Regions from separate parts of the Geodermatophilus sp. SYSU D00703 genome, predicted to be linked through region 1. Evidence: riboswitches for the same ligand, from Rfam matches in the RefSeq annotation. Region 1 holds a riboswitch; the other holds the start of a gene.

Region 1 (14,699 bases):
GCGCGGCGGGCGACGTGATGATGATCTGTGTGTCGCGTTGTCGTGGGCCGCGCCTCGTGCTCGAGCTCTGACCCTCCCCACCCGGCCGGCCAGGCCGGGAACCGAACCGAGACACCCACCGAGGAGTACCCGTGGCAGCCAACCCCATCGTCATGAACGGCTGGTACATCGGCGCCTGGTCCGACGAGGTCGGCCGCACGCTCATGCAGCGGTGGATCTGCGGCCGGCCGGTGTGCTTCTACCGGCTGTCGGACGGCAGCGCCAACGCGATCGAGGACCGCTGCCCGCACCGCCGCTACCCGCTGTCGCTGGGCCGGCTGGACGACGACGTCATCACCTGCAACTACCACGGCTACAAGATCGACGGCTCGGGCCAGTGCGTCGGCGTCGCCGAGCAGCCGGACATGCCCAAGGGCGCCACGGTGCACCGCTTCCCGGTCGTCGAGCGCTACGGCATCGTCTGGATCTGGCCGGGTGACGCGGACGAGGCGGACCCGGACGACATCCCGGACGTCTCGTGGCTCGAGGACCCGAACTGGACCCACGTGCAGGGCTCGGTCGGGCTGAAGGGCCGCCAGGTGCTGCTCGTGGAGAACCTGCTCGACCTGACCCACGAGACGTTCCTGCACCCGACGTCGATCGGCAACGCCGCGGTCGCCGCCACCCCGATCGACGTGATCGGCGAGGGCAACAAGGTGTCCTTCGTCCGGCACATGATCGACATCGAGGCCCCGCCCTTCTACCAGTCCTCGATGGGCGTGACCACGAACATCGACCGCTGGCAGGACGGCGACTTCTACGCGCCGGGCATCTTCATCCTCAACATCCGGATCGCCCCGACCGGCACCGAGGAGCCCGAGGGCTTCCACATGAAGGTCATCTACGGCATGACGCCGGAGACCGAGACCACCACGCACGACTTCTTCGCCCTGGGTCGCGACTACAAGATCGACGACCAGGAGCTGTCGGAGTTCCAGCTCAAGCAGCAGCTGGCGGTCATGAAGGAGGACGTCGACGCCCTGGAGATCCAGGAGAAGATGGTCGCCACCGACCCGGGGATGATCGAGTCCTCGATCCGCTCCGACGTCGCCGGCATCCGCGGCCGCCGCCTGCTGGAGAAGATGGCCAAGGCCGAGGCGGCCGCCCGCGGCGAGGCCCCGGCCCGCCCGGCGCGCCCCGTGCGCCCGGCCGCCGCCCAGCCCGCCGCCGCGCAGCCCGCCGCGGCGCAGCCGGCCGGCCAGGCCTGAGAGGCTGAGACCGTGGCGACCTTCGTCCTCGTCCACGGGGCCTGGCACGGCGGCTGGTGCTGGGACCGCGTGGCCCCGCTGCTGCGCGCCGCCGGCCACGAGGTGCACGCCCCCACGCTGACCGGGCTGTCCGAGCGCGCACACCTGCTGTCCCCGCTGGTGGGCCTGGACACCCACGTGGAGGACGTCGTCCGGCTGATCGACACCTTCGGCCTGCGCGACGTCGTCCTGGTGGGACACAGCTACGCCGGGCAGGTCGTCACCGCGGTCGCCGACCGGCGGCCCGACGCGATCGCCCGGCGGGTCTACCTCGACGCCTTCGTCGGCTCCGACGGCGAGGCCGCGCGGGACCTGCTGCCCGAGCAGGTGGAGCACCACTGGGCCGAGTCGGCGGCCGAGCAGGGCTTCGGCTGGCTGGTGCCGGTGCGCAAGCTGTCGGTCCTCGGCGTCACTGAGCAGGCCGACGTCGACTGGCTGACGCCGAAGCTCACGCCGCACCCGTGGAAGACCTACCTGGACCGGCTCGACCTCACCGGCGCCGTCGACGCGGTGCCGGCCGCGTTCGTCGAGTGCGTGACCTGGATGCGGGTCTTCCAGGCCCAGGCCGAGCGGGCGCGCGAGCGCGGCTGGCCGGTGCACGAGCTCGACACCGGTCACGAGGCGATGGTCACCGCCCCCAAGGCGCTGTCCGACGTCCTGCTCCAGCTCGCCCGCTGACCCCCGATCCGACAGGAGACCACCGTGGAGTTCCTCGTCCGCTCCGAGAACCGCCTGCCCGCCGAGACCCCGGCCGAGCGGCGGGAGGAGCTGCGGACCGCCGAGCGGGCGCGCGCCATGGAGCTGCGGGCCGCGGGCGTGCTCAAGCGGCTGTGGCGGGTGCCCGGGCGCAACGCCACCATCGGCCTGTACGAGGCCCCCGACGCCGCGGCCCTGCACGACGCCCTGGTGTCCCTGCCCATGTCCCCGTGGCTCGACGTCCACGTCGAGCCGCTGGCCCAGCACCCGCAGGAGCGGGCATGACCACCTCCACGCCCGCCGGGCAGCAGCTGCGGATCACGTTCCGCCAGTTCGACGGTGAGATGCTCGGGACCTGCTGGTGCGGCCGCACCCGTCACAGCGCGCACCCACGCCAGCTGTGGGAGTGGCTCGACGACCACGAGCACCTCACGGGCGAGGAACGGAAGGGCACCGATGAGCACTGACACCCCGGCCGGCAGGTTCGACCTGCCGGGGACGCCGGTCTTCGACGGGCAGACCAGCCGGCGCGGCTTCCGCATGAACAAGCTGTTCATGAGCCTGCGCTCGGCGGAGGCGCGGGAGCGGTTCCTGACCGACGAGGCCGCCTACTGCGACGAGTTCAAGCTGACCCCGGAGCAGAAGCAGGCCGTCCTCGACCGGAACTGGCAGGCGATGATCGACCTGGGCGGCAGCATCTTCTACGTCTACAAGCTGGCGATGATGGACGGCCGGTCGATGCAGTACCTCGGTGGTGTCTTCAGCGGCATGACCGAGGAGGAGTTCGTGGCGGCGATGCGGGCAGGAGGACGGCGTGGCTGAGGTGATCTGGGGTCTGGCGACCTCGCACGTCCCCTCCATCGGGGCGGCGATGGACCGCGGCAAGACCGAGGACCCCAACTGGAAGGGCCTGTTCGACGGCTACGCCCCGGCGCGGGAGTGGCTCAAGGAGCACCGGCCCGACGTGGCGATCGTCGTCTACAACGACCACGCCAACGGCATCGACCTCGACATCGTCCCGACGTTCGGCATCGGCACCGCCGAGCGGTACGAGGTGGCCGACGAGGGCTTCGGCAAGCGCCCGGTGCCCGACGTCGTCGGGCACCCGGAGCTGTCGCTGCACCTGCTCGAGAGCCTGGTGGACGACGGCTTCGACCTCACCGTCTTCCAGGAGCTCGACGTCGACCACGGGTTCACCGTGCCCCTGTCTGTCTGGACGCCGGACCCGGGCGAGGCCTGGCCGTGCCCGGTGATCCCGCTGCTGGTCAACGTCATCCAGTACCCGCAGCCCACCGCGGCTCGGTGCTACGCCCTGGGCCAGGCCCTCGGGCGGGCCATCCGCAGCTACCCCGAGGACGTCAAGGTGGCGATCCTGGGCACCGGGGGGATGTCCCACCAGTTGGCGGGGGCGCGGGCCGGGTACATCAACCCCGAGTTCGACCACATGTTCCTCGAGGCCATCGAGAAGGACCCGGCGAAGCTGACGCAGCTCTCCCGCGAGGACTACATCCGCGAGGCCGGTTCCGAGGGCATCGAGATGATCATGTGGCTGATCATGCGCGGCGCGATGAACGAGCAGGTCACGAAGGTGCACTCGCACTACTTCGTGCCGGCGTCCAACACCGCCGCCGCGATCGCGCTGTTCGACAACCGGGTGCCCCAGCCCGCCTGACAGAGGCCCCCCTGCCCCCCACCGCTCGCAGGCTCGCGGCGGGCCCTGCAGGGGGGCCGCCGTCCCATGGTGGGCCCCTGGACGGGGCCGTGCGAGGAACGGGCCGTGCCACCCCTGCTCCGGGGCGGCACGGCCCGTTCCGTCGTCTCAGGGGGCGGTCACCAGTCGACGCCGGCCCGCTCGCTGCCGGTGCGGACCAGCCCGCCCCGGTCCACCCGGTAGGTGTTCATGACGGTCAGCCGCGGGCTGTAGACGTGCACGCTGACCGCCGGTTCGTGGGCGGCATTGGTCACCCGGTGCACGTGGTGCGGACCGAACGGGCGCACCCGCCCGGCAGCGAGCTGCCGGGCCTCCGGCAGCGCCCCGACCTCCTCCGACAGCGTGCCGCGGACGACGGCGAAGGCCCCGGAGGAGCCGCCGTGGTCGTGCAGGTCGGTGCCCTGGCCGGGCAGCCAGGACAGCAGCCACACCTGGGCCCCGGCGAGGTCGGCGTGCAGGTCGAGGTCGAGGGCGTCGGCGGCCAGCCCGGGGTCGAGCAGGTGGGTCCAGCGGTGCTCGGCGCGGAACTCCACCAGCGGGGACCAGCGGTGCTCGACCGCGGCGAGGGCGGCGGCCAGCGCGGCCGCGCCGGTGCGGCGGACGGTCGGGTCGATGGGCAGGGCAGGGGACAGCAGGGAACGGGTCATGACGGGGTCCTTCGCGGGCTGAGGGGGAGTGGCGCGGTCGTCAGTGACGGCGACATCGCGCGCTGGCCACCCGCAGCAGGTCCACGGCGGCGCGCCGGGTGAGCCGCGTCCGGGACGGCGTCACGCCGGGCCCCGCCGGATGGGGCGGGCGGCCGCGACCTGCGGCCGCGCGGCGGCCAGCCAGACGTCCAGCGGCGCGGGGTCGTCCCACGTCCTGTCGAGCAGGTACAGCCCGCGAGTGGGCGCGGTGGCGCCGAGCTCGACCAGCACCGGCTTGAGCAACAGCTCGGGAGCCAGCGCGTGCGCCGGCCCGCCGCCCAGCATGAGCGGGACCGCCACGACCCCGGCGAGGTCGCCGGTGCCGATCTGGTCGAGGAACAGCTCGAGCAGGCCGGTGTAGGTGGCCTTGTAGGTGGGGCTGGCGACGACGGCGACCTCGGCCGCCCGCACCGCGGCGACGGCCTCCTCGACGGCGGGGTCGCCCCAGCCGAGCAGCCCGGCGCCGAGATCGACGACGTCGACGACCCGGTCGGCCGGGGCGCCGGTCAGCCGCTCGACGACCAGCTCGGCCGCGGCGCGGGTCCGGGAGTGCGGCTTGGGGTTGCCGACGACGGCGACGGTGGTCATCGGGCGGGTCCGTCGTCGGCGGCGGTGCCCGGGAGCTGGATCGGCACGGGGGTCCTCGCAGGAGAGGGGTGGCCGCGCGGGACGGGCGGCCGGGAAGAGGGACGCGGGGCGGCGTCAGCGACAGCGGGCGGACCAGACGCGGCCGAGGTCCACGTGCACCCGCCGGACCAGCCGCGGCGCGGCGGCGGTCGAGGCGGCGAGGGCGGACACGGGTGTATCTCTACCATCTCGATCGGGTTTGACGGGATACCGGGGGTCGTGCCACGCTCCCCGGCAGGTCATGAGTGCCAGCGACAAGCCCCGGCTCGCTGGCCGGCAACCCTTCCTCCGCGATGGGGTGCCCCGGGTGACGACCAGGCGGGTGCCGACCGGCCCCCGCAAGCGCGGACCCGCCAGTGGGTCCCCGAAACCGAGGAGCCTGCGTTGACCGGCGCCGTCCTGTCCCGTCCCGTCGTCCTGCCCGTCGCCCCGGAGCGGCCGTTGCTGCCGGTCGTCGGCGCGGGCACCGAGGTGCCGCTCGTGCCGTCCGGCCGCGCGCGCTACGCCGACCTCGACACCGCGGCGAGCACGCCGGCGCTGGTCGCGGTGGCCGACCGGGTGGCCGAGGCGCTGCCGCTGTACGCGAGCGTCCACCGGGGTGCGGGCTACCTGTCGCAGGTGTCGACGGCGCTCTACGAGTCGGCGCGGGACACCGTCGCCGTCTTCGTCGGCGCCCGCTCCGACGACGTGTGCGTGCTGACGCGGAACACCACCGACGCGCTCAACCTCCTCGCAGGGTGCGTGCCACCGGGAGAGCTGGTGCTGGTGCTCGACTGCGAGCACCACGCCGACCTGCTGCCGTGGCAGCGCCGCGCGACGACGACCGTGCTGCCCACCGGGCCGACGGTCCCGGCGACGCTGCGGGCGCTGGGCGCCGAGCTCGCCGCCCGGCGGTACGCCCTGGTCGCGGTCACCGGCGCCTCCAACGTCACGGGGGAGGCGCTGCCGCTGGCCGACGTCGTCGCGCTGGCGCACGCCGCCGGCGCCCGTGTGGCCGTCGACGGCGCCCAGCTGGTGCCGCACCGCCGGTTCTCCCTGGCCGCCACCGGTGCCGACTTCGTCGCGTTCTCCGGGCACAAGCTCTACGCCCCGTACGGCACCGGGGCCCTGGTCGGCCGCCGTGACTGGCTGGACGTCGCGCCGGCCCACCTCGCCGGCGGCGGGGCGGTTCACGCGGTGACCGTGACGGAGACGACCTGGGCCGCGGCGCCGCACCGGCACGAGGGCGGCTCGCCGAACGTGCTCGGCGCGGTGGCCCTGGCGGCCGCGTGCGAGGCCCTGGCCGCGCTGCCGGAGCAGGCCCTCGAGCGCCACGAGCAGGCGCTGCGGGCCCGGCTGGAGGCCGGCCTGGACGCGCTCCCCGGCGTCCGGCGGCTGCGGGTCTGGCCGGACTCGGTCGCCCCCACCGGCGTCGTGGGCTTCACCGTCGAGGGCGCCGACCCGGGGCTGGTGGCCGCCGTCCTCTCGGCCGAGCACGGCGTCGGCGTCCGGGACGGCCGGTTCTGCGCGCACCCGCTGCTCGCACGGCTCGGCGCAGGCGACGGGGCGCTGCGGGCCAGCGTCGGCGTGGCCACCACCGCCGCCGACGTCGACCGGCTGCTCGACGGCCTGGCGGCGTTCCTCGCCGACGGGCCGGGGACCGGGTACGTCGTGCGGGACGGTCGCTGGCAGCCGGCCGACGACCCGCGGCCGCTGCCCGGGCCGGCCGGCGCCGACCTGCGGGCGGTCGCGCGCGGCGCCGGCTGCGGCCCGGCGGGGCGCTGACCGTGTCAGCCCGGGAGCAGCACCGTGCGCAACTCGTGGGCGCCGTCGGCCCGCGTCGCCTCGTAGAACCAGCGGACGCCGCCCGGCACGACCACCATGTCGACGTAGCGCAGACCGCCCGGCGGGTGCGGGCTCTGCAGCAGCGGGCCGCCGGGGGCGGCGGTGAAGCGGCCGCCGCCGTCCCCCCAGCCGTCGGCCACCGCGAGGCCGGTGCGCTCCTCCCAGTTCTCCTCCGCCGTCCCCCGGCCGTCGTAGAGCGCCCAGGACCCGGCGCCGTCGAGGAGAACGGCGGCGAACCGCACCCCGCGGGCGTCCCAGGTGCCGGGGGTGCCGGCCAGCGCGGTGCCGCGCCAGGTCCAGGTGACGCCGTCGTCGCTGGTGGCGTGCTCGGTGGTCATCCGGTCGGTGGCGTCCGGGTCGTCGAGCGGGTGCACGCTGGCCCACAGGTGCCACCGCCGCCCGTCGTGCCGGACCACCGGGTCCTTGACCGCCTCGGCGTCGCTGCCCGGGAGCACCGTGCGCGGGGTCGCCGTCCCCAGGCCCTCGACGGTGTCGGCCTCCAGCAGGTCGACCCGCCAGTGCTTGCTGCCGGGCGTCGCGCAGCTGACGTAGAGCCGCCAGCGGCCCTCGGGGGTGTGCACCAGCGCCGGGCGCTCGAGCGACTCGGCGCCGAACGCGTCCTTGCCGATCCCCACGACCGGGGTGAACCGCACGCCGTCGTCCGAGCGGGCGACGACGTTGGCGAAGCCGCGGCCCTCGCCGAGCGGCCGCCGCAGCCGGTAGGCCAGCCACCACGTCCCGTCGACCAGCTGCGCCGACGGCCCGCCGGCCCACGAGCCCGGGCGCGGGTCCTCGGGGGGCAGCACCACCTCGGCGTCGGCCCAGAACCGGTGCGGGTCGGGGTGGCGGGCGGGATTCTCGGGCACGCGGCGGCTCCGGTCTCGGGCGACGGGGACGGCGCCCAGTGTGCACACCGATCCAGGAAGGGGTCCGCATGAGCGGCCGACTGCCGCAGTTCGTCATCGCCGGCGCGCCCAAGGCGGGGACGACGGCCCTGCACGCCGCGCTGGCCACGCACCCGGGGTTGTACCTCTCCCCGGTCAAGGAGCCCAAGTACTACCTGACCGACGGCCGGCCCCCGCCGCGCAGCGGGCAGCGCGGTCCCGGCGACGCGCACAGTGCGCAGGAGTGGATCTGGCGGCGGGAGCAGTACCTCGCGCTGTTCGCCGCCGCCCCGGAGGACGCCGTCCGCGGCGAGAGCACGCCGTTCTACCTCTACGACCGCGGCGCGCAGCAACGCCTGGCCGCCGACGTGCCCGACGTCAAGGTGGTGGTGGTCGTCCGCGACCCGGTGGACCGCGCCTGGTCCAACTGGGTGCACCTGCGGGCCGACGGGCTGGAGCCGGTGGCCGACTTCCTCGCCGCCGTCCGGGCCGAGCAGCAGCGGATCGCCGAGGGCTTCGCGCCGTTCTGGCACTACCGCGGCCTGGGCCGCTACGGCGAGCAGCTGCGCGACCTGTACCGCTGCGTGCCCCGCGAGCAGGTGTTCCTGCTGCGCTACCGGCAGCTGGTCGACACCCCGCGGGAGACGCTGGACCGGGTCAGCACCTTCCTCGGTGTCGAGCCCGGCGTCGCGCACACGGTGGCCCCGGAGAACGTCAAGCCCCACGTGGCCGACACCCCGCGGTACCGCGCGCTGTCGCGGGTCGTGCGCGCCGGGGCGGCACTGGGCGCCTACGCGCCGCCGCAGGTGTGGCGCCAGGCCAGCCGCCCGCTCGTCGCGGCGCTGCACGCCGGGCGGGCCCCGCGGCCGGCGATGCCGGTCGAGGTCCGCCGCGAGGTGCTCGCCCCGCTGCTCGACGACATCGCCCTGCTCGAGGAGCTCACCGGCGAGTCCTTCGCCGACTGGAAGGGCGACACCGGCCGCGGCGACTTCCGGTCCCGCTCCGCCGGCTCGGCCCAGACCTGACCTGACCTGACCCAGGAGAGGAACCCCCATGACCGTCACCGACGACCTCGTCGCCAACGACGCCCGCTACGCCGAGACCTTCGCCGGTCCGCTGCCGCTGCCGCCCGCCAAGCACGTCGCCGTCGTCGCCTGCATGGACGCCCGGCTCGACGTCCACCGCGCCCTGGGCCTGGCCGAGGGGGAGGCGCACGTCATCCGCAACGCCGGCGGCGTCGTCACCGACGACGAGATCCGCTCGCTGGCGTTCAGCCAGCGGCTGCTCGGCACGCGGGAGATCGTGCCCGTCCACCACACCGAGTGCGGGATGCTGACCTCCACCGACGAGGACTTCCGCGCGTCGATCGAGCAGGAGGTGGGCACCCGGCCGCACTGGCACTCCGAGGCGTTCCCCGAGCTGGAGGAGGACGTCCGGGCCCAGCGGCAGCGGGTCCTCGACAGCCCGTTCATCCCGGGACAGGACAGCGTCCGCGGCTTCGTCTTCGACGTGGCCACCGGGCAGCTCTCCGAGGTGCACCGACCATGACCACCGTCTCCACCCCCGCCGTCCCCGGCACCGACGACTTCGCCCGCGACTGGGCCGACTGGCACCGCCGGCACGAGGCCGTCCGCGCCGATCCGCACGGGTTCCTCGCCGTCACCGGGCTGCACTGGCTGACCGGCGACCCGCAGCGGTTCCCCGGAGTGCCCGGTGCGTGGTCGACCGGCCCGCGCGGCGTCGTGGTGAGCCTCGACGACGGCGAGGAGCTGTCGGTCGACGGCATGCCGGTGACCGGGGAGCACGTCTTCGGCCACGTCCCCGAGCGCGGCGGGGTGCTCGCCACCTCCGGCGACCTGGTCGTGGAGGTCGCCCGCCGGGGCGGGCACGACGTCGTCCGGCCGCGGCACCCCGACCACCCCCTGCGCACCCGGTACGCCGGGACGCCGGCGTTCCCGCCGGACCCCCGCTGGGTCGCCTCCGGCCGGTTCGTGCCGTTCGCCGCGCCACGGCCCACCACCGTCGGGGCGGCCGTGGCGGGCCTCGAGCACGTGTACGACGCCCCCGGCGTGGTCGAGTTCGCGCTGGCCGGACGGTCGCTGTCGCTGACCGCGTTCAACGGCAAGGACCCCGGCAGCCTGGTCGTCCTGTTCACCGCCTCGACCTCCGGCGCAACGACCTACGCCGCCAACCGGTCGCTCGCGCTGGGCGTGCCGGACGCCGACGGGCGCGTCGTCCTCGACTTCAACCGGGCGGTCAACCTGCCCTGCGCCTACACCGACTTCGCGACCTGCCCGCTGCCCCCTCCGGAGAACCGGCTGCCCGTGGCGGTCGAGGCCGGCGAGCAGATCCCGCTCGAGCGCCGGGCATGAGCGTGCCCGCCCGCCTCCACCTGGCCGTGGCCCTGGACGGCGCCGGCTGGCACCCGGCGGCCTGGCGCGAGCCGGACGCGCGCCCGGCCGAGCTGTTCACGGCCGGCTACTGGGTCGACCTCGTGCAGGAGGCCCAGCGTGGGCTGCTGGACCTGGTCACCTTCGAGGACGCCCTCTCGCTGCAGTCCGCCGACCGCGAGGGACCCGACGAGCGGACCGACCAGGTCCGCGGCCCGCTCGACGCCGTGCAGGTCGCCGCGCGGGTCGCGCCGGTCACCGAGGGCATCGGGCTGGTGCCGACGGCCGTCGTCACGCACACCGAGCCGTTCCACCTGTCCAAGGCGATCGCCACCCTGGACTTCGTGAGCGGCGGCCGGGCCGGGGTCCGGGTGCGCGTCTCCTCGAGCCGGGCCGAGGCCGCGCACTTCGGCCGGCGCACCCTGCCGGAGCTGCGCAGCTCCGACCGGCACGACCCCGCAGTCCAGGCGGCGCTGCGGGACCTGTTCGACGAGGCCGCCGACTGGGTCGAGGTGGTCCGCCGGCTGTGGGACAGCTGGGAGGACGACGCCGAGATCCGGGACGCCGCCACCGGCCGCTTCGTCGACCGGGAGAAGCTGCACTACATCGACTTCACCGGCCGCTGGTTCTCGGTGAAGGGGCCGTCGATCACCCCGCGGCCGCCGCAGGGCCAGCCGGTCGTCTCCGCACTGGCCCACCAGACGATCCCGTACGAGCTCGTGGCCGGCAGCGCCGACGTCGGGTACGTGACCCCGGGGGACGCCGTGGACGCCGCGGCGATCGTCGGCGAGATCCGCGCGGCGCAGGTCGCGGCCGGCCGGGCCGAGGAGACCGTGCACGTGTTCGGCGACCTCGTGGTGTTCCTCGACGCGACGGCGGAGGCGGCGGCCGCCCGCCGGCGGCGGCTGGACGACACCGCGGGCAGCGAGTACGTCTGCGACGCGCGGGTGTTCGCCGGGACACCGGCCGAGCTGGCCGACCTGCTGACCGAGTGGTCGGACGCCGGGCTGACCGGCTTCCGGCTGCGGCCGGCGACGCTGCCGCACGACCTGGTCCAGGTCACCGGGGGCCTGGTGCCGGAGCTGCAGCGGCGCGGCCTGTTCCGCACCACCTACGAGGCGACCACGCTGCGCGGCCTGCTGGGCCTGCCCCGCCCCGCCAACCGCTACGCCCCGGTCCGAGGAGACCAGCGATGATCAAGCAGATCCACCTGGCGGCGCACTTCCCGGGGGTCAACAACACCACCGTATGGAGCGACCCGGCCGCCGGCAGCCACATCGAGTTCTCGTCGTTCGTCCGGTTCGCGCAGGCCGCCGAGCGGGGGAGGTTCGACTTCCTGTTCCTGGCCGAGGGCCTGCGGCTGCGCGAGCAGAACGGCCTCATCTACGACCTCGACGTCGTCGGCCGGCCGGACACCTTCACCGTGCTGGCCGCCCTGGCCGCGGTGACCGACCGGCTGGGGCTCACCGGGACGATCAACTCGACGTTCAACGAGCCCTACGAGGTGGCCCGCCAGTTCGCCACCCTCGACCACCTCTCCGGCGGCCGGGCCGCCTGGAACCTGGTCACCTCCTGGGACGCCTTCACCGGCGAGAACTTCCGGCGCGGCGGGTTCCTGCCGCAGGACCAGCGCTACGAGCGGGCCCGCACGTTCCTGCAGACGGTGCTGGAGCTGGTCGACACCTGGCGGGGCGACGAGGTGGTCGCGGACAAGGAGCGCGGGGTCTTCCTGGGTGACCCGCAGGCCGGCCGGTTCGCCCACCGGGACGCGCACTTCGACATCGCCGGGCGCTTCGACGTCCCGCGGAGCCCCCAGGCCCGGCCGGTCGTCTTCCAGGCCGGCGACTCCAAGGAGGGCCGGGAGTTCGCCGCGTCGAGTGCGGACGCCATCTTCAGCCGGCACAGCACGAAGGAGGCGGGCCAGGCGTTCTACGCCGACGTCAAGGGCCGGCTCGCCAGGTACGGCCGCACCCACGACTCCCTGCTCATCCTGCCGGCGGCCACCTTCGTCATCGGGGACACCGACGCCGAGGCCGCGGAGCTGGCGCACGAGGTACGACGGCAGCAGGTGTCCGGGCAGACGGCGATCCGGTTCCTCGAGCAGGTGTGGAACCGCGACCTGTCCGACCACGACCCCGACGGGCCGCTGCCGGACGTCGACCCGCTGGTGGGGGAGGACCACGTGGCCAAGGGCCGGGCGCAGGTGCGCGCGTACCGCGACCCGCTGGCCACCGCGCGGCAGTGGCGGGAGCTGGCCGCGGAGAAGGGCTACTCGATCCGGGAGCTGATGATCGAGGTGCAGAGCCGCCAGTCGTTCATCGGCAGCCCGTCGACGGTCGCCGCGACCATCGACGACCTGGTGCAGTCCGACGCCGCGGACGGGTACATCCTCGTCCCGCACATCACCCCCGGCGGGCTGGACCCGTTCGTCGACCGCGTGGTGCCGCTGCTGCAGGAGCGCGGGGTCTTCCGGACCGACTACGCGGGGACGACGCTGCGCGACCACCTCGGCCTGCCGCCGGTGCCCCCGCGCCCCCGCTGAGGATGCTGCCGCGGTCGTTGCGGCTGCGCGTGTGATCGAGGAGGGTGTCCCGCGCGACCGGACGAGGGGGCGCGCGATGGCGACCACCGGAGCGGGCGACGGCCCGGGCTTCCCCGGGGTCGGGCGCGTGGCGGTCAACGGGGTGCCGCTGGCCTGTCGGGAGCTGGGGCAGGGCGAGCCGGTCGTCCTCGTGCACGGCGGGATCAGTGACCTGCGGTCCTGGTCACGGCAGCTGGGACCGGTCGCCGCGCGGTACCGGGTGATCGCCTACAGCCGCCGGTTCGCCCGGCCCAACGCCGACGTCCCGTCGGGCGCCGCCGACCCGATGCCCACCCACGTCGACGACCTGGTCGCCCTCCTCCGCGAGCTCGACGCGGCGCCGGCCCACCTGGTCGGCAACTCGTGGGGGGCGTTCATCTGCCTGCTCACCGCGATCCACCACCCGGACGCCGTCCGCAGCCTGGTCCTCGAGGAACCACCGCTGCTGCCCCTGGTGCTCGGCCCCGGCTCCCGCCCGCACCCCCGGGTGCTCGCGCGCAGCCTGTTCCGGCACCCGGGCGCCACGCTCGCGGTCCTGGCGTTCGGCCTGCGCACCTTCGCGCCGATGGCCTGGGCCCACCGGCGGGGGGATGCCGAGCGCGCCTGGCAGGTCTTCGCGCGCGGCGTGCTGGGCCGGGAGGCGTTCGGCAGGCTGACGGCCGACCGGCAGCAGCAGATGCGGGACAACGCGAGCACGCTGGCGGCCGCCCTGCGGGCCGGCTTCCCGCCGCTGCCCGAGTCCGCCGTCCGGGGTGTCCACGTGCCTGCCCTGCTGCTGACCGGCGCCCGGAGCCCCCGCGTCGTGCGGGCACTGAGCCGGTGGCTGGGGACCCTGCTGCCCCGGGCCGAGCAGTTGACGGTCCCGGGCGCCTCGCACCTCCTGCACGAGGACCAGCCGGAATTCGTCAACGACGCGATCCTGCGGTTCCTGGACCGGTGCCGGCCGGGCGACTGATGCCGTCCGGCCGGCACCGGCCCGAGGTCAGGAGCCCACCGCCGGGTTGACCACCGGCTCGTCGACGGCCTCGTCCGACAGACCCCACCGCTCCAGGGTCTGCGCGTCTGGTTGGTGCCGGACCCGACGGCCACGGTGAGGCCGGCGATGTCCTCGGCACCGGCGATCGACAGCCCGCTGCCGGGCTTCGCGGTGAACGCCATGACGCCCTCGCGGTAGGCGGCGAAGTCGAACAGCTGCAGCCGCTCGTTGTTGACGCCGACGTTGCTGAACACCGCCTCGAGGTCGCCGCTCTGCACGCCGAGCGGCCACTGCTCCCAGGCCACGTTCACCACCTCGAGCTCCAGGCCGAGGGAGTCGGCGACCGGCGAGGCGATGTCGACCTCGCTGCCGACGACGGTGCTGTTGTCGTCGGCCAGGAAGCCCAGCGGCGGCTCGCCGGTGCCGACGACGCCGACGGTCAGCTCCCCGTCCTCGGCGATGTCGGCCGGCACGAGCGCGGCGGCACCGGCGTCCTCGTCGGTGTGGACCCGGCCGGCCTGCTCGGGGCTGGTGTCCACCTCCAGGACCGAGGCGGTCCCGCCGGCCTCGGAGGTGGCCGCGGCGGTGTCGGCGCGCTGCCCGGCCTCGATCTCGGCGGAGCTGGTGCAGGCGGAGAGGAAGACGACGGTCGACAGGGTGAGGGCGGTCCGCAGGGGGAGCGCGGCCGGGCGGACGGCGCGGCCGCGGGTGCGGGTGCGGGTCATCGGGGTTCTCCTCGAGTCCTCGTTCAGGCGCCCAGGCCGGGCGGGTTGGTCTCGGACCGCTCGATCGCCTCGGCGCCCAGGCCCCAGCGGTCGAGGACCTGCTGGTAGCTGCCGTCCTCGATGGCGGAGTTCAGCGCGGCGGTGAAGGCCTCGGCCAGGCCGTTGCCCTTGGCCGTGGCGACGGCGATGCCGGCGGTGTCCGGCCAGCCGCCGTTGACCGTGCCGGCGACGGTGACGTCGTCCGGCGAGACCGCGGCGCTGTAGGCGGCGATGGCGTTCGGGCCGACGTAGGAGTCCAGCCGGCCGGACTGCA
Region 2 (14,699 bases), on a different contig from region 1:
GTCGTCGGCGGCCTGGCCCTGCCGCCCAGCGGCCTGGTCGCGGTCGGCGTCGCCGGCCTGGTCTCCGCCTGTCTGGCCTGGGGGATCGCCCGGGAGTCCAGCGGGCGGAACGGCCGGGTGGCCGTCGAGGCCGGCTGGCGGACCGCTGCGGCGACGGTCGCGGTGCTCCTCGTGCTCTCCGGCGCCGCCACCATCGGCGGTGCGCTGCTCGCGCTGCTCGTCGCCGGCATCGGGATCGCCGCCTCGCTGGGGGCGTGGGCGGTGCGGTCGCGCCGGACCGCCGCGCCGGGGCCCCTGCTGGTCGCCGGGCCGCCCCGGGCGACGGACGTCCCGGTGCTCCCCGTGGCGGACCTGTCGACCGGCGAGCTGGGCGGGGAGTGGGTCCGGACGACGACGGCCCTGGGCGGCCGGCTGGAGCCCGCCGCCCGGCAGGCTCTGGTCGCCCGTCGCCAGGAGACCCTCGACGAGCTCGAGCGGCGCGACCCCGCCGGCTTCGCCCGGTGGCTGGCTGCCGGGCCCGTCGCGGGGAGCGATCCGGCCGGGTACCTCCGGCACGGCGACCCGGCCGCCTGAGGCCGCCCGCCGGACCGGTCGTCAGCCCCGGCGCCCCGGACCGGCGCTGGAGGACGGCGTCGCTGACCTCCTGCCCGTGGTCCTCGGGTGCGCGGTGCCGACCGGGAGTCGCACCTCGTCGACTGCCGGACCCGGAGATGAGAGACGACGCGCAGGTCGTGCGGGCGCGACGGTCGTCCTCGGTGGCGATGACCTCGTACGGCATGGCCCTGGCCCCGGATGCCGGTACGTGCCCGCCGGTCCGGCTCCGCGGGGTCGTCCGCTGCCTTGTCCCTATCCTTGTCCCGGGACGTGTTCCCGTGTCCCGCCGGCGTGGCGCAACTGGTAGCGCACCCGACTTGTAATCGGGCGGTTGGGGGTTCGAGTCCCCCCGTCGGCTCCGGGCCGTGTGCGGTGGGTGGGGACGGCGTCCGCCCCGCCCACCGCCGCACGTCAGGGCGAGGCCACGGGCGGGGGCGGTCCGGGCAGCGACTCGGCCTGGGCGAAGACCAGCGTGGCGTGGGCCGCCGCGTCCCCCAGCTCGTCGAGCGCCTGCGGCGACACGTTGCCGAAGTCGTCGCACGCCTGGTGGTAGCAGGGGTCGAAGGCGACGCCGGCCGTGCCGCCGTAGAGAGCCACCTGCGCCTCGGTCTTGATGCCCTCCGCGCCGGAGAACAGCCCGCCGGCGGGGATGCCGTGGGCGATGAACGGGCCGTAGTCCGATCGCCCGTCGAACGCGGTGGCCTCGGCGGCCAGGCCCTGGGCGGCGAAGTAGTCCAGGAAGACCTGCTCGATGCTCCCGCTGCCCTCGGGGCCGGCCGGCGGGATCGCCGACCCGTCGCCGTCGTAGACGAGACGGGCGTGGTTGGGGCTGCCCAGCATGTCGAAGTTGAGGTTGAGCGCGATGCGGCCGCGCTCGGCCTCGGGGAGCGTGGACACGTAGTGCTCCGCGCCGAGCAGCCCCGACTCCTCCGCGCCCCAGAAGGCGAACCGGACGGCGTTGCGCGGGTGCACGTCGAGCGCGGTGAGCTGCTCGGCGATCTCCAGGATCGTCGCCGTGCCGCTGCCGTTGTCGTTGATGCCCGGCCCCTCGGTGACCGAGTCCAGGTGGGCGCCGACCAGCACGACCCGGTCCTCGCCCCCCTCCCGGGTGTCGGCGAGGACGTTGGTCGTCGTCCGGGTCTCCGACAGGGTCGACGTGCTGATCTCCACCCGCACCTCGCCGGCCGCCAGCAGGCCGGTCAGCTCCTCCCCGACGGCGTAACTGGTGCCCAGCACCGGGATGGCCGCGTCGGCCGGCTGCGGGCCGCCCAACGTGCCCAGCAGGACGTCGGTGCGCCCCTCCTGGCCCTCGTTGAAGACCAGCAGCGCCGCCGCCCCGGCGGCTCCCGCCACGGCGGCCTTCTCACCGAACGTGCAGGTGCCGCGCTGGACCAGCGCGACGTTCCCCGGCTGGAACCCGGCGTAGTCCTCCGGCTGGCAGCCGGCGGTCGAGGAGTTCGCCGGGCCGGTCGGCGGGACGACGTTGTCGGCGACCGCCTGCACGGGGGCGCTCACCGACCCCGACCCCGAGAAGGCGACGACGGCGAAGTCCTCGGCGGTGTACTCGCGCTCGGTCGGCGCCGTCCGCCGGAAGGTGGCCGGTGCGGTCTCCTCGAAGAACGGGAAGCTGAACTCCTGGGTGGTGACCTCGTAGCCGGCGCCCTCTAGTTGCTCGGCGACGTAGGCGGCGGAGGCGTCGTAGCCGGGGGTCCCGCTGGCGCGGTTGCCGCCGTTGGCCTCCGCGACCGCCTGGAGCACGGCCAGGTGCTCGCTGATCCCGTCGACGGTCACGGCCTCGCGCAGTGCGGCGGTGTCGGTCCCGTCGGCCGCGACGGCGGGCGGCGGAGCGAGGGCCGGGACGGCGAGGACGAGCAGGGCCGGTGCCGCCCAGCGGCGTCGGGAGGGTCGGGGCACGGGGGGCTCCTCCGTCCGGAGACGTGGTGACGACGGGACGCTGTGTGACGCCAGTCACACCTGTGGCGGTCCCAGTGTGCCGTTGCCGAGGCGCTCGCGTGGTGGTCGTCGCCGGACGCCGCTAGCGTTCGGGCGCGTCGAGAGGCGTCCAGTGACGGCCCAGGTCAGGAGGCTGCCGTGAGCGAGCACGACCACGTGTACCGGCTCAGCGAGATCGTGGGGAGCAGCCGTACGAGCGTCGACGACGCGATCCGCACGGCGGTCCGGAAGGCCGCCGAGACCGTCCGCCACATCGAGTGGTTCGAGACGAAGGAGATCCGCGGCCAGGTCGTCGACGGTGACGTGGCCTACTTCCAGGTCCGGCTGTCGATCGGGTTCCGCGTCGAGGGCTGAGGGACTCAGTCGAAGCTGCCGGCGCCGTCGCGGCGGTAGGGGGAGCGGCGCTCCAGTCGCTCCCGCTCGGCCCGCTGCTCGCGCAGCCGGGCCGCCGTCCCGGCCGGGTACCCGGCCTTGGCCACCCGGTGCTCGGTCGTCTCGGTCATGAACGCGACGGAGAAGAACAGGCCGAGGAGCAGTCCCCCCGCGGCGGCCGAGAGCCGGTAGCTCAGCGGCACGGGGACGACGGCGACGCAGAGCACCATCAGGGGCAGCAGCTGGACGACGGCCCGGGTGAGGTGCCGTCGCACCCAGCCGCGCCGGGTCGTGTCGGCCAGGACCCACGGCGAGAGCTCCCGGGGGAGGCCGCCGCCGTAGGCGTAGCGCAACCACTGCAGCGGCGTCGGCCGCCGTGCGGTGGAGGGCGTCTGCACGCCTCGACGGTAGGCCTCCCGGACGTTGCCGGAAGGGTGTGACCAGGAGCACACTTCCCCAGCCGGTCGTGCCGAGGGAGGTCTCCGTGCACATCAAGCAGCTGCTCCGCCGCAAGGGCTCCGACGTGGCCACCGTGGAGGCCTCGACCAGCGTGCGGGACGCCCTCACGATGCTCGCCGAGCACGGGATCGGTGCCCTCGTCGTCTCCGCCGATGGCCGGAGCGTCGACGGGATCGTCTCCGAGCGCGACGTCGTCCGTGCGCTGCACGAGCGGGGCGCCGGCCTGCTCGCCGACCCGGTGTCCAGCGTGATGACCGCCCGGGTGCACACCTGCCCGCCGTCGGCCGGGGTCGAGGAGCTCGCCCGCACCATGACCGACCACCGGGTGCGCCACGTCCCGGTCGTGGAGGGCGGCGTGCTGGTCGGCATCGTCTCGATCGGCGACGTCGTCAAGGCGCGCCTCGACGAGCTCGAGGAGGAGCGCGCCAAGCTCGTCGACTACATCCAGACCGTGTGACCGATCTCCTGAGCCAGGCTCAGGAGACGGCGGCCGGACAGCGGCGCCCCGGGCGTACGGTGCTCCGGTGGACGAGCGGCGTTCGGGGGTCGCCTCCGGGCTGGCCGCCTACGGTCTCTGGGGGCTGTTCCCCCTCTACTTCCCCCTGCTGGAGCCGGCCGGCGGCGTGGAGATCGTGGCGCACCGGGTGGTCTGGTCACTGGTCTTCGTCGCCGTCCTGCTGACCGCGGTGCGCCGCTGGGGGCAGGTCCGGGCGGCCTTCACCGACCGCCGCACCGTCCTGGTGCTCATGGGTGCGGCGGTGCTCATCGCCGTCAACTGGCTGGTCTTCGTCTACGCCGTCAACTCCGGCCACGTCGTCGAGACCTCGCTGGGCTACTTCATCAACCCGCTGGTCAGCGTGCTGCTCGGGGTGGTGGTGTTCGCCGAGCGGCTGCGGGTGCTGCAGTGGGTCGCCGTCGGCATCGCCGCGGTGGCGGTGGCCGTGCTGACCGTCGACTACGGCCGCCCGCCGTGGATCGCGCTCACCCTGGCGGCCACCTTCGGGCTGTACGGGCTGATGAAGAAGCTGGTGCGCGTCGACGCGGCGCCCGGGCTGTTCGTGGAGACCGCGCTGGTCGTGGTCCCGGCGCTGGCCGTGCTGGTCGTGCTCCAGGCACGGGGGGAGGGCACCTTCGGCTCCGCGGGGGTCGGCCACCTGCTGCTGCTGGTCAGCTCGGGCATCGCCACGGCCATCCCGCTCCTGCTGTTCGCCGCGGCCACCCGCCGCGTACCGCTGTCCACGGTGGGGCTGCTGCAGTACGTCACCCCGCTCATGCAGCTGGCCATCGGGGTCTTCGTGTACCGCGAGCCGATGCCTCCGGCGCGGCTGGCCGGCTTCGTCATCGTGTGGATCGCCCTGGCGGTCTTCACCGTCGACAGCCTGCGGCAGGCCCGCGCCGGTGCCCGCCGACGGACGGCCGAGGCGGCTCCCGCGCCGGTCTGAAGGAGGACCCCCCTTGCCCCCGCCACTCGCGGGCTCGCGGCGGGACCCTGCACGGGGACTGCCGGCGGGGCTGGAGATGTCGGTGGTCCGGACTACCGTCGGAGGCATCACCACGTAGAGAAGGACCGTCGATGTCTGCCGAACCTGCTCCCGCGGTCTCCCCGCCGGGGGGCGAGGTACTCCCGCCACCCGCGCCCGACACGACCGCCCCGTCCGACGCCGCTTCCCCGGTCGGCACCCTCACCCGCCGCGAGCACGAGATGCTCACCTTCGAGCGGCAGTGGTGGCGGCGGCCGGGCGCCAAGGAGACGGCGATCCGCGAGCGCTTCGGGCTCGCGCCGACCCGCTACTACCAGGTGCTGAACGCCCTCCTCGACCGCCCGGCCGCCCTGGAGGCCGATCCGCTGCTGGTCCGGAGGCTGCGCCGGCTGCGGGCCGCACGCGGTTCGCGTCGCTCGTCTCAGATCCTGGGCAACGGAGGCGAATCGGTTTAGATTTGGTCACTGTGGGCAGGCACGCCGCGTCAGGCAGTGACGTACCGGACCGGGGGACCCCGGTCCCGCACGGTCGTCGCCGGACCGACGTGCCGGGACGCCCGGCCGACGAGGACCTGAGCGACCACCCGACGACCCCCGGCCGCAGCCGCGCCGACCGTCGTCGGGACGGGCTCCTCGACGCGGGGGACGACCCGGGGCGCCGCCGTCCCGCGTCGCCCCGTCCGCTGCCGTCGACCGGCCCGCGGGCCGGGGCGCCCGGCTCCGCCCGTCCGGTGGGCCCGGCCGCGCCGCGCGCCGCCGCGCCCACGCCGCCCCGGACCACCCCCGCGAGCGGTGCGCCGACGTCCACTCCGCCGGCCGGCCCGGCGCGCCCGGCTCCGGCAGCCGGGATGCCGCGGCGGGCTCCGGCCGCCGGTCCGGCCCGGTCCGCGTCCGCACCGCCCGCTCCGCCCGCTGCGGGAACGGCGCGACCCACCGCGTCCGCGCGACCCACCGCGCCTGCCCAAGCCGCGCCGCCCGCGCGACCCGCGCCGCCCGCCCGGTCCCGCCCGTCGGAGCCGGCTCCGGAGACCCGGCTGCGCCTCCCCGTGCCGCCCGCCGCAGCACCTGCGACGCCCGCGACGCCGGCAGCGCCCCGGACGACGGTCGCCCCGTTCCAGGCCGTGCCCACCCCCGACCACGGGACCGGCGAGCCCGCCGCGCCGGCCGGCTGGCCGGACCGGGACACCGGCCGCGACCGCTGGTCCGCCACCGCTCTCTCCGCGCCGACCGGCCACCCCGCGGACGCGGCGCCGGCCGCCGACCCCGCCCGGGAACCCGCTCCCGCCGCGGGCCACGGCGACGCCGCACCGGGTTACCGCGATTGGACCAGCCCCTCCCGGAGCAAGGACGCCCCGCCGCCGGCGACCGAGGCCATCCCGGACCGCAACCCGGCCCGGGACGCCGGGAGCCGCACCCCCGCGCCGGCCACCGAGGCGATCCCCGACCGCGCCCCCGCCCACGGCCGGGTCGCCGACCTCGACGAGGACTTCGAGGACGGCCCCGTCGAGGACGACCTCGAGGACGACCTCGACCGGGACGAGGACGCCCCTGAGCCCGTGCGCGGCCCGGTGACCGGACCCTCGACCGGCGTGGTCGGCGGCCGCGCCGCGTTCCGCGCCGAGCGCCAGGCCGCCGAGGTCGAGCGGCGCAAGGAGGCCCGCCGCAACGGCGTCTCGCCCGTCCCCTACCTCGAGGACGACGACGCGGGCCGGCGTCCCTCGCCCGTGAGCCGGGCCGCGACCGGGCTGCTCGCCGTCGCGGTGGTCGCGCTGGTCGTGCTCGGCGTCTACTCCTTCGCCGGGTCCGACGCGCAGGAGGCGTCGACGTCGCAGGACACCACGGCCGCCCCCACGTCCACGGCCGTCGCCGCACCCAGCTCGGCCCTGCCGCCGCTGGAGATCGACCCGCTCCCGCCGGCGGAGGAGGCGCCCAGCACACCGGTGCGGGTCCCGGTCACCGTGCTCAACGCCACCGGGGTCACCGGCCTGGCCGCCGAGGTCGCCGCCGCCCTGGAGGAGGAGGGCTGGCAGTCGCAGGGCGTCGGCCAGTACCAGGGCGGGGACGTCGCCGTCACGACCGTCTACGTCACCGAGGACGACGAGGAGCAGCAGCAGGCCGCGCTCCAGATGATGGAGCAGTTCCCCGAGATCACCGGCCCGGCGGTGCGCTTCTTCGAGGTGCCGGACGTGGCCGATCCGGGGCTCGTCGTGGTCACGACCGGCGAGTGGCGGCCCTGACCGCGGGGCGCGCCCCCACCGACCCGCCGTCGTCCCGGAACACCGCGGCACGGTCGTCCGTTGGCCGCTCCGTGCGTCCCGTTCGCGGGCCCGTGCGTCCCCGCCCGCGCCCCGGCGCCCGCGCGACGCTCGCCGCCCTGCTCACCCCGCTGGTCTCGGGCGTCCTCGTGCTCGCCGCCCCGGCCGCACCGGCCGCCGCGGCCGAGGACGTCGCCACCGAGGAGGCGACGGTCCCCTCCGGCTCCGGTGCCGACGCCGTCGAGCTGGACACCACGCTGTTCGTGCCCGGGTCGGCCACGGCCGAGGACCCGGCGCCGGCCGTCGTCCTGGCCCACGGGTTCGGGGGCAGCAAGGACTCCGTCGCCGACGACGCCCGCGACCTCGCCGAGCGGGGCTACGTCGTCCTCACGTACTCGGCGCGCGGGTTCGGCCGCAGCACGGGGCAGATCGGGCTGAACGACCCCCGGTTCGAGGTCGCCGACCTCTCCACGCTGCTCGACCGGCTCGCCGAGCGGGACGACGTCCTGCTCGACGGTGCGGGCGACCCGCGCGTCGGCGTCGCCGGCGGCTCCTACGGCGGGGCGCTGTCGCTGCTGGCCGCCGGGTACGACGACCGGGTCGACGCCATCGCCCCGCAGATCACCTGGAACTCGCTGACCGCGGCGCTGTTCCCCTCGCAGGTCGGCAGGCCCGGTGCGGACACCGTCGCGGCCACCCCACAGGGCGAGGGCGGGGTCTACGAGCGGCTGTGGTCGGGGCTGTTCTTCGGCGTCGGCGCGACGCCCGCGGGGGGTCTGCTCGATGCACTCGGCGGGGCGGGCGAGGACGGGGACGGCGGGGACGGCGTCACCCCGGCGGGCGGGACCGACGGCCGGCTGCCCCCGATCGACCCGGCGTCGGTCGACCCGCGGGCGGTGCAGCAGTTCCTCACCTGCGGCCGGTTCCGGACCGACATCTGCGCCGCGTACCAGACCGCCGCCGCCTCCGGCACGCTGACGCCGGAGGTCGCCGCGGTGCTCGACCGCAGCAGCCCGGCCACCGTGCTGGACCGCGTCACGGCGCCCACCCTGCTGGTCCAGGGCACCCAGGACTCCCTGTTCGGCCTCGGCCAGGCCGACGCCAACGCCCGCGGCATCGCCGCGAACGGCACTCCGGTGAAGGTCGTCTGGTTCACCGGCGGCCACGACAGCCAGGCGTCGGAGCGGACCACCGAGCGGCTGCGCGAGCAGGTGGCCGGCTGGTTCGACTGGTACCTGCGCGACCCCGGCGACCCCGCTCGCGGCGAGGACCCGGGCACCGGCTTCGAGTTCCCGGTGCCCAGCGGCGTCGGCGCCGGCGTCGGCAGCGTGCAGGGCGGCAACCAGACCGTCGTCGCGCCGGCCTACCCCGGCCTGGACGGCGGCGAGCCGGCGACCCGGGCGTCGATCCCGGTCAGCGGGTCGGTGCAGCCGGTCGTCACCCCGGCCGGCGGCACGCCGGCGGCGATCACCGTCGTCCCCGGGGTCGGCGCGCTGTCGGCGGCACTGGCCGGCGGCACGCTCGAGATCCCCGGCCAGTTCGCCGCCTTCGACAGCGCACCGCTCGAGAACGCCGTGGAGGTGGTCGGCGCGTCCACCGTCGACCTCGCGGTCGCCTCGCCCAGCGGGTCCGCCACGCTGTTCGCCAAGCTCTACGACGTCGCGCCCGACGGCTCGATGACCCTGCCCGCCGGCCAGGTGGCACCCCTGGCGCTTACCGGCCTCTCGGCCGACCCCACCGCGGCGACCGAGGTCCCGGTGACCCTGCCGGGGATCGTGCACCGCTTCGAGGCCGGCCACACCATGCGGGTCGTCGTCTCCTCGACCGACCAGGCCTTCGCGCTGCCGGCGGAGTCGGCGGTGTACTCGGTGGCCCTCGCCGGCGGGGACGGTTCCGCGCTCGCCGTCCCCGAGGTCGTCGGCCGCACCGAGGTCGCCGGCACCACCGCCCGGTGGTGGGTCCTGCTCGGCGTGCTCGCCGCCCTCGGCCTGGCCGGCTGGGCGACCGCCGCCCTGTGGGGCCGCCGTCGCCGCCGCAGGGTGTCGGCGGTGGAGCCCGACGGCGAGGACGTCCCGCTGCGGTTCACCGGCGTCACCAAGGCCTACAAGGACGGCTTCGTCGCCGTCCGGGACCTCTCCTTCGAGGTGCGCCGGGGCCAGGTCCTCGGCCTGCTCGGCCCCAACGGCGCCGGCAAGACGACGTCGCTGCGGATGCTCATGGGCCTGATCCGGCCGGCGGACGGACGCATCACCGTGTTCGGCCACGAGGTCCGCCCCGGCGCCCCGGTCCTCTCCCGGCTGGGGTCCTTCGTCGAGGGCACCGGGCTGCAGCCGCACCTGTCCGGCCGCGACAACCTGCGGCTGTACTGGGCCGCCACCGGCCGCCCGGCCGAGGACGCGCACATGGACGAGGCGATCGAGGTCGCCGGCCTCGGCGCGGCCATCGACCGCCCGGTCCGCCGGTACAGCCAGGGGATGCGGCAGCGGGTCGCGATCGCCCAGGCGATGCTCGGCCTGCCCGACCTGCTGGTCCTCGACGAGCCGACCAACGGGCTGGACCCGCCCCAGATCCACGCCATGCGCGAGGTGCTGCGCTCCTACGCCGCCACCGGGCGCACGGTGATCGTCTCCAGCCACCTGCTCAGTGAGATCGAGCAGACCTGCAGCCACGTCGTCGTGATGGCCAAGGGGGAGAAGATCGCCCAGGGCACGGTGGAGGAGATCGTCGGGACCGGCGGCGCCGTGCAGGTCGGCCTGGCCGACGACGCCGAGACCGGCCGGGCGGTGGCCGTCCTGGAGGCGCTGCCCGGCGTGTCGGTGGAGCGCACCGACGAGGGGCTGGTGGCCGAGCTCGACGGCACGACCCGTGCCCGGGCGCTCCAGGCGCTGGTCGAGGCGGGGATCGAGGTGGACGCGTTCACCCCGCGCCGCCGGCTGGAGGACGCGTTCCTGGCACTGGTGGGGGAGTCGTGAGCACCGTCGAGCACGACGGCCGAGGGAGCATCGCGGGGAGCGCCAGCGACCGAGGAGCGGATCGAGGCCGGAGTCGAGCCATGGACACAGCGCACGTCCAGCCGACCGGGGCGGTCGCCGGGTACCGGCCCGAGCGCACGCTGCGGCTGTCGGTCGAGCTGCGCCGGCAGTTCAAGCGGCGGCGGACCATCGGCGTCTTCGCGCTCATGGTGGCGCTGCCGCTGGTCCTCATCGCCGCGCTGCAGCTGGGGGCGAGCGAGGAGGCGGCGGAGAACGGCCGGCTCAACCTGGTCGACGTCGCGACCTCGAGCGGGCTCAACTTCACCCTGTTCGTGCTGTTCGCGACGACGAGCTTCTTCCTCGTCGTCGTCTACGCGCTGTTCTTCGGCGACACCGTGGCGGCCGAGGCGCAGTGGGGCTCGCTGCGCTACACGCTGGCCACCCCCGTGCCGCGGATGCGGCTGCTCCGGCAGAAGTGGTACGCAGCCCTCGTGCTGTCGGTCGGCGCACTGCTGGCGCTGGTCCTCACCGGGATCGTCGCCGGCGGCATCGCCTTCGGCTTCGAGCCGATCCAGACGCCGATCGGGGTGTCCCTGCCGCAGGGGGAGGGGCTGCTGCGGCTCGCCGGGATGGTCGGCTACCTCGCCGTCCACCTGCTGGTCGTCGGCACCCTGGCGTTCTGGTTCTCCACCATCACCGACGCGCCGCTGGCCGCCGTCGGTGGTGCGGTGTTCACCATGTTCGTCTTCGCCATCCTCGACCAGGTCGAGCAGCTCGGGTCGATCCGGGACTGGTTCCCGACGGCCGAGGAGTTCGCCTGGACCGACCTGCTGCAGACCCCGATCGACTCCGGGGACCTGTTCCGCGGCGTCGTCCAGTCACTGGTCTACGCGGCGGTCTTCACCGCGCTGGCCTTCCGCCACTTCTCCCGCCGCGACGTCACCTCGTAGTGGTTGGAGGGCCCCGTCCTCGTCACCCTCGCACGCTCGGGGCGGTGCCCGGGAGGGGGCCTAGAGGCTGGCGCGGACGGCCTGGGCCCAGCCCTCGCCCATCGGCGCCTCGGTGACGACCGCGTTGGGGACGTCGGCCAGCCGGTCGGCCATGCCGTCGACCGTGGCCCCGTTGGCGGTCACCCAGAGCCGGCCGACGGCGGGCGCCATCTCCAGGTCGCTCACGCTGTCGCCGATGGCCACGGCGTCGTCGGGCGTCAGGCCGCGGCGCTCGAGGTCCCAGGCGATCGCCGCGCCCTTGGAGATCCCGCGCGGCATGAGGTGGTAGACCCGCGGCGGCAGCGCCTCCGGGTCCAGCGTCATGCGGGACGTCGTGGGGATGGCGCCGTTGTCCTTGAGCGTGAGCCAGCCCAGCCCGCGCTGGGCGAGGTCGGCGTCGACGGCCATCGGGTCGACCAGCCCTCGCAGCAGCGCGTCGGCCTCGTGGGTGGCGTGCCAGGGCGCGTGCCACTCCAGCCGGCCGGGGTGGCGGGCCATCAGGTCCTCGACGACGCCGAGTTCGGCCATCACGTCCATCGGCGTCCGGCCGGCGTGCTCCGCCGGCAGCTCCCCGTCCAGCCGGTGCACCCCGCGGCCGGCGTCCCAGCTCACGACCGAGCCCAGCTCGGCGATCGCGCCGTCCGCCGCGAAGATCCGCGCCGCCTCCACCACCTGCTCGAAGGTCCGGCCGCTGACGAGGACCAGCGCCACGCCGGAGCGGTGCAGATCCAGCAGCGCGGTGGCCGGGGCGGCGGTCAGATCGCGGCTCGCGGTGTGCCAGAAGGACCCTCGGGGACCGACCATCGTGCCGTCGAGGTCGGTGTAGACGATGCGCGCTGCCACGCCGCCATCCTGACCGGGTCCGCGGCGACGCAGAGCACGTGGGTACAGTCGCAGGCGTTCCACTCATCCAGAGGGGCAGAGGGACACGGCCCGACGAAGCCCCGGCAACCGCCGCCTGCGCACCCGCGCAGCGAGAGGTGCCAATTCCGTCCCGCGCGGCTCGACGGCCCGCCGCGGGGAAGATGAGGAGGTAGTCGTCGCATGACCCTGACCGCTCCCGGTTCCCAGCAGGCCGACTCCGGCGCTGGCGGGCCGATCCCGCCCTGCCCGGCTCGCGGGCTCGTCTGCCGCAACTGCGGCGCCACGTTCGGCCTCATCGCCGAGCACGCCTGCGCGGAGTGCTTCGGCCCGCTCGAGGTCGACTACGACCCCGACCTGCTCAAGGCCGTCACCCGTGAGCAGATCGAGGCCGGCCCGCAGAACATCTGGCGGTACGTCGCGCTGCTGCCGGTGGGGCAGGACCCGGCCGAGCGCGTCTCCCTGGACCCGGGCCTGACGCCGCTGGTCCGCGCCGACCGGCTGGCCGCCGAGCTGGGCATCACGGGCGGGCTGTGGGTCAAGGACGACTCGGCCAACCCCACCCACTCGTTCAAGGACCGCGTCGTCAGTCTCGCCGCGACCGCCGCCAAGGGCCTGGGCTACAAGAAGATCGCCGCCGCCTCCACGGGCAACCTGGCCAATTCCGTCGCCGCGCACGCGGCCCGGGTCGGCCTGCCGTCGTTCGTCTTCATCCCGGCCGACCTGGAGCCGGGCAAGGTCGTGCAGTCGGCGGTGTACGGGCAGACGCTCGTCGCCGTCCAGGGCTCCTACGACGACGTCAACCGGCTGACCAGCGAGCTCGCCGAGACCGACGAGTTCGAGGACACCGCGTTCGTCAACCAGAACGTGCGGCCCTACTACGCCGAGGGCTCCAAGACGATGGGCTACGAGATCGCCGAGCAGCTCGGCTGGCGGATCCCGGCCCAGGTCGTCGTCCCGATGGCGTCCGGCTCGCTGCTGACCAAGGTGGACAAGGCCTTCCGCGAGCTCGCCGCCGCCGGCATCGTCGAGGCCACCGAGTGGACGATCTTCGGTGCCCAGTCGGCCGGCTGCGACCCGATCGCCACCGCCTTCGACAACGGCTGGGACGTCGTCAAGCCGGTGAAGCCCACGGGCATCGCCAAGTCGCTCAACATCGGCAACCCCGCCGACGGGCCCTACGCGCTCGACGCCATCCGGCGCACCGGCGGCTCGGTCGGCCGGGTGGGTGACGACCAGATCGTGCAGGGCATCCGCGACCTCGCCCGCACCACCGGCGTGTTCGCCGAGACCGCCGGCGGCGTGACCGTGGCGGTGCTGCGCCGGTTGGTCGAGGAGGGCCGGCTCGACCCGGCCAAGGAGACCGTCGTCCTCAACACCGGCGAGGGGCTCAAGACGCTCGACCCGCTGGAGCCGGTCGTCGGGCCCACCCACGTGGTGGACCCGTCGCTGTCCTCGGTGCGGGCTGCGGGGCTCATCGAGTAGGCCGGTAGTGTCGGGCTCGTCCGGATGGGGGAGTTGTCCCCCATCCGGTGTGGCGCGTGCGTGAGGTTGCTCTCACCACGGCTTTTGTGCTGTACCTTCTCCCGCGGTTCCAGTTCCACGTTCGTGTTCGACGGGCGGAAGAGCTAGACCCGGCCCCCTGGTAGGCGGGGGTCGCCGCAACGCACGAACGTGGGAGCACACGTGGCACAGGGCACCGTGAAGTGGTTCAACGCCGAGAAGGGCTTCGGCTTCATCGCCGTCGACGGCGGCCAGGACGTCTTCGTCCACTACTCGGCCATCCAGATGGACGGCTACAAGAGCCTCGACGAGGGCCAGCGGGTCACCTTCGAGGTCGTCCAGGGCGAGAAGGGCCCGCAGGCGGACGCCGTCCGCACTGCCTGAACCGGCACGTCCTCACCGAGGCCCGGTCCCTCACGGGGCCGGGCCTCGGTGCTGTGTGAGGCGATGACGAGCCGGGTCGGCGGGGGCTCGGTGCGCCCCGCCGGGGAGGGCGCGCGCTGCACCCGGGCGGGAACAGTCGCCGGTCACACCCCGTTCTTGCACTCGGCAGGGTCGAGTGCCAGACTCTCGATTGGCACTCGACAGTGCCGAGTGCCAATCAGGTCGGAACGGTGAGGCACTGGTGGGCGGGCCGACGGAGTGCCCGCGAACCGCTGGTGTCGTCCGTCGCGGGCGCCGAACCCGGCCGTGCAGCGATCCATGCATGGAGGACATCACCACATGGCCAAGATGATCGCCTTCGAGGAAGAGGCGCGCCGCGGCCTCGAGCGGGGCATGAACACCCTCGCCGACGCCGTCAAGGTGACCCTCGGTCCGAAGGGCCGCAACGTCGTCCTCGAGAAGAAGTGGGGCGCCCCCACCATCACCAACGATGGTGTGAGCATCGCCAAGGAGATCGAGCTCGAGGACCCGTGGGAGAAGATCGGCGCCGAGCTCGTCAAGGAGGTCGCGAAGAAGACCGACGACGTCGCCGGTGACGGGACCACCACCGCCACCGTGCTCGCCCAGGCGCTCGTCCGCGAGGGTCTGCGCAACGTCGCCGCCGGCGCGAACCCGATGGCCCTGAAGAAGGGCATCGAGAAGGCCGTCGAGTCGGTCACCGAGTACCTCCTCTCGACCGCCAAGGACGTCGAGACCAAGGAGCAGATCGCCGCCACCGCGTCGATCTCCGCTGCTGACCCGGCCATCGGTGAGCTCATCGCCGAGGCGATGGACAAGGTCGGCAAGGAAGGCGTCATCACCGTCGAGGAGAGCAACA

What was found. A riboswitch is a leader RNA that binds a small molecule or an ion and turns the genes downstream of it on or off. The one in region 1 is predicted to bind S-adenosylmethionine.
Region 2: it holds a riboswitch for S-adenosylmethionine, as region 1 does, so the genes downstream of both, thrC (threonine synthase) here and ACI782_RS22900 (aminotransferase class V-fold PLP-dependent enzyme) in region 1, are expected to answer to the same signal.

Annotation. Positions count from the first base shown of each region.
Region 1 covers NZ_JBJGYU010000038.1:27,970-42,668, reverse strand. Annotated here, with positions in the region: gene ACI782_RS22945 (hypothetical protein) at 1-18, shown strand, start outside; gene ACI782_RS22940 (Rieske 2Fe-2S domain-containing protein) at 132-1,247, shown strand; gene ACI782_RS22935 (alpha/beta hydrolase) at 1,260-1,964, shown strand; gene ACI782_RS22930 (muconolactone Delta-isomerase family protein) at 1,989-2,267, shown strand; gene ACI782_RS22925 (hypothetical protein) at 2,264-2,449, shown strand; gene ligA (protocatechuate 4,5-dioxygenase subunit alpha) at 2,439-2,804, shown strand; gene ACI782_RS22915 (class III extradiol dioxygenase subunit beta) at 2,797-3,654, shown strand; gene ACI782_RS22910 (cysteine dioxygenase) at 3,813-4,340, opposite strand; gene ACI782_RS22905 (NAD(P)H-dependent oxidoreductase) at 4,461-4,967, opposite strand; SAM riboswitch class IV at 5,244-5,357, shown strand; gene ACI782_RS22900 (aminotransferase class V-fold PLP-dependent enzyme) at 5,391-6,770, shown strand; gene ACI782_RS22895 (hypothetical protein) at 6,776-7,696, opposite strand; gene ACI782_RS22890 (sulfotransferase) at 7,765-8,739, shown strand; gene ACI782_RS22885 (beta-class carbonic anhydrase) at 8,768-9,262, shown strand; gene ACI782_RS22880 (DUF1684 domain-containing protein) at 9,259-10,086, shown strand; gene ACI782_RS22875 (LLM class flavin-dependent oxidoreductase) at 10,083-11,300, shown strand; gene ACI782_RS22870 (NtaA/DmoA family FMN-dependent monooxygenase) at 11,297-12,646, shown strand; gene ACI782_RS22865 (alpha/beta fold hydrolase) at 12,723-13,640, shown strand; partial or broken gene ACI782_RS22860 (transporter substrate-binding domain-containing protein) at 13,757-14,386, opposite strand; gene ACI782_RS22855 (transporter substrate-binding domain-containing protein) at 14,410-14,699, opposite strand, start outside.
Region 2 covers NZ_JBJGYU010000001.1:162,036-176,734, forward strand. Annotated here, with positions in the region: gene ACI782_RS00845 (hypothetical protein) at 1-573, shown strand, start outside; tRNA gene ACI782_RS00850 (tRNA-Thr) at 880-952, shown strand; gene ACI782_RS00855 (M20/M25/M40 family metallo-hydrolase) at 1,006-2,508, opposite strand; gene ACI782_RS00860 (dodecin) at 2,686-2,901, shown strand; gene ACI782_RS00865 (DUF5313 family protein) at 2,907-3,317, opposite strand; gene ACI782_RS00870 (CBS domain-containing protein) at 3,404-3,835, shown strand; gene rarD (EamA family transporter RarD) at 3,903-4,820, shown strand; gene ACI782_RS00880 (DUF3263 domain-containing protein) at 4,952-5,314, shown strand; gene ACI782_RS00885 (LytR C-terminal domain-containing protein) at 5,980-7,095, shown strand; gene ACI782_RS00890 (alpha/beta fold hydrolase) at 7,188-10,085, shown strand; gene ACI782_RS00895 (ABC transporter permease) at 10,166-11,035, shown strand; gene ACI782_RS00900 (HAD family hydrolase) at 11,096-11,917, opposite strand; SAM riboswitch class I at 11,978-12,106, shown strand; gene thrC (threonine synthase) at 12,119-13,420, shown strand; gene ACI782_RS00910 (cold-shock protein) at 13,622-13,822, shown strand; gene groL (chaperonin GroEL) at 14,162-14,699, shown strand, end outside.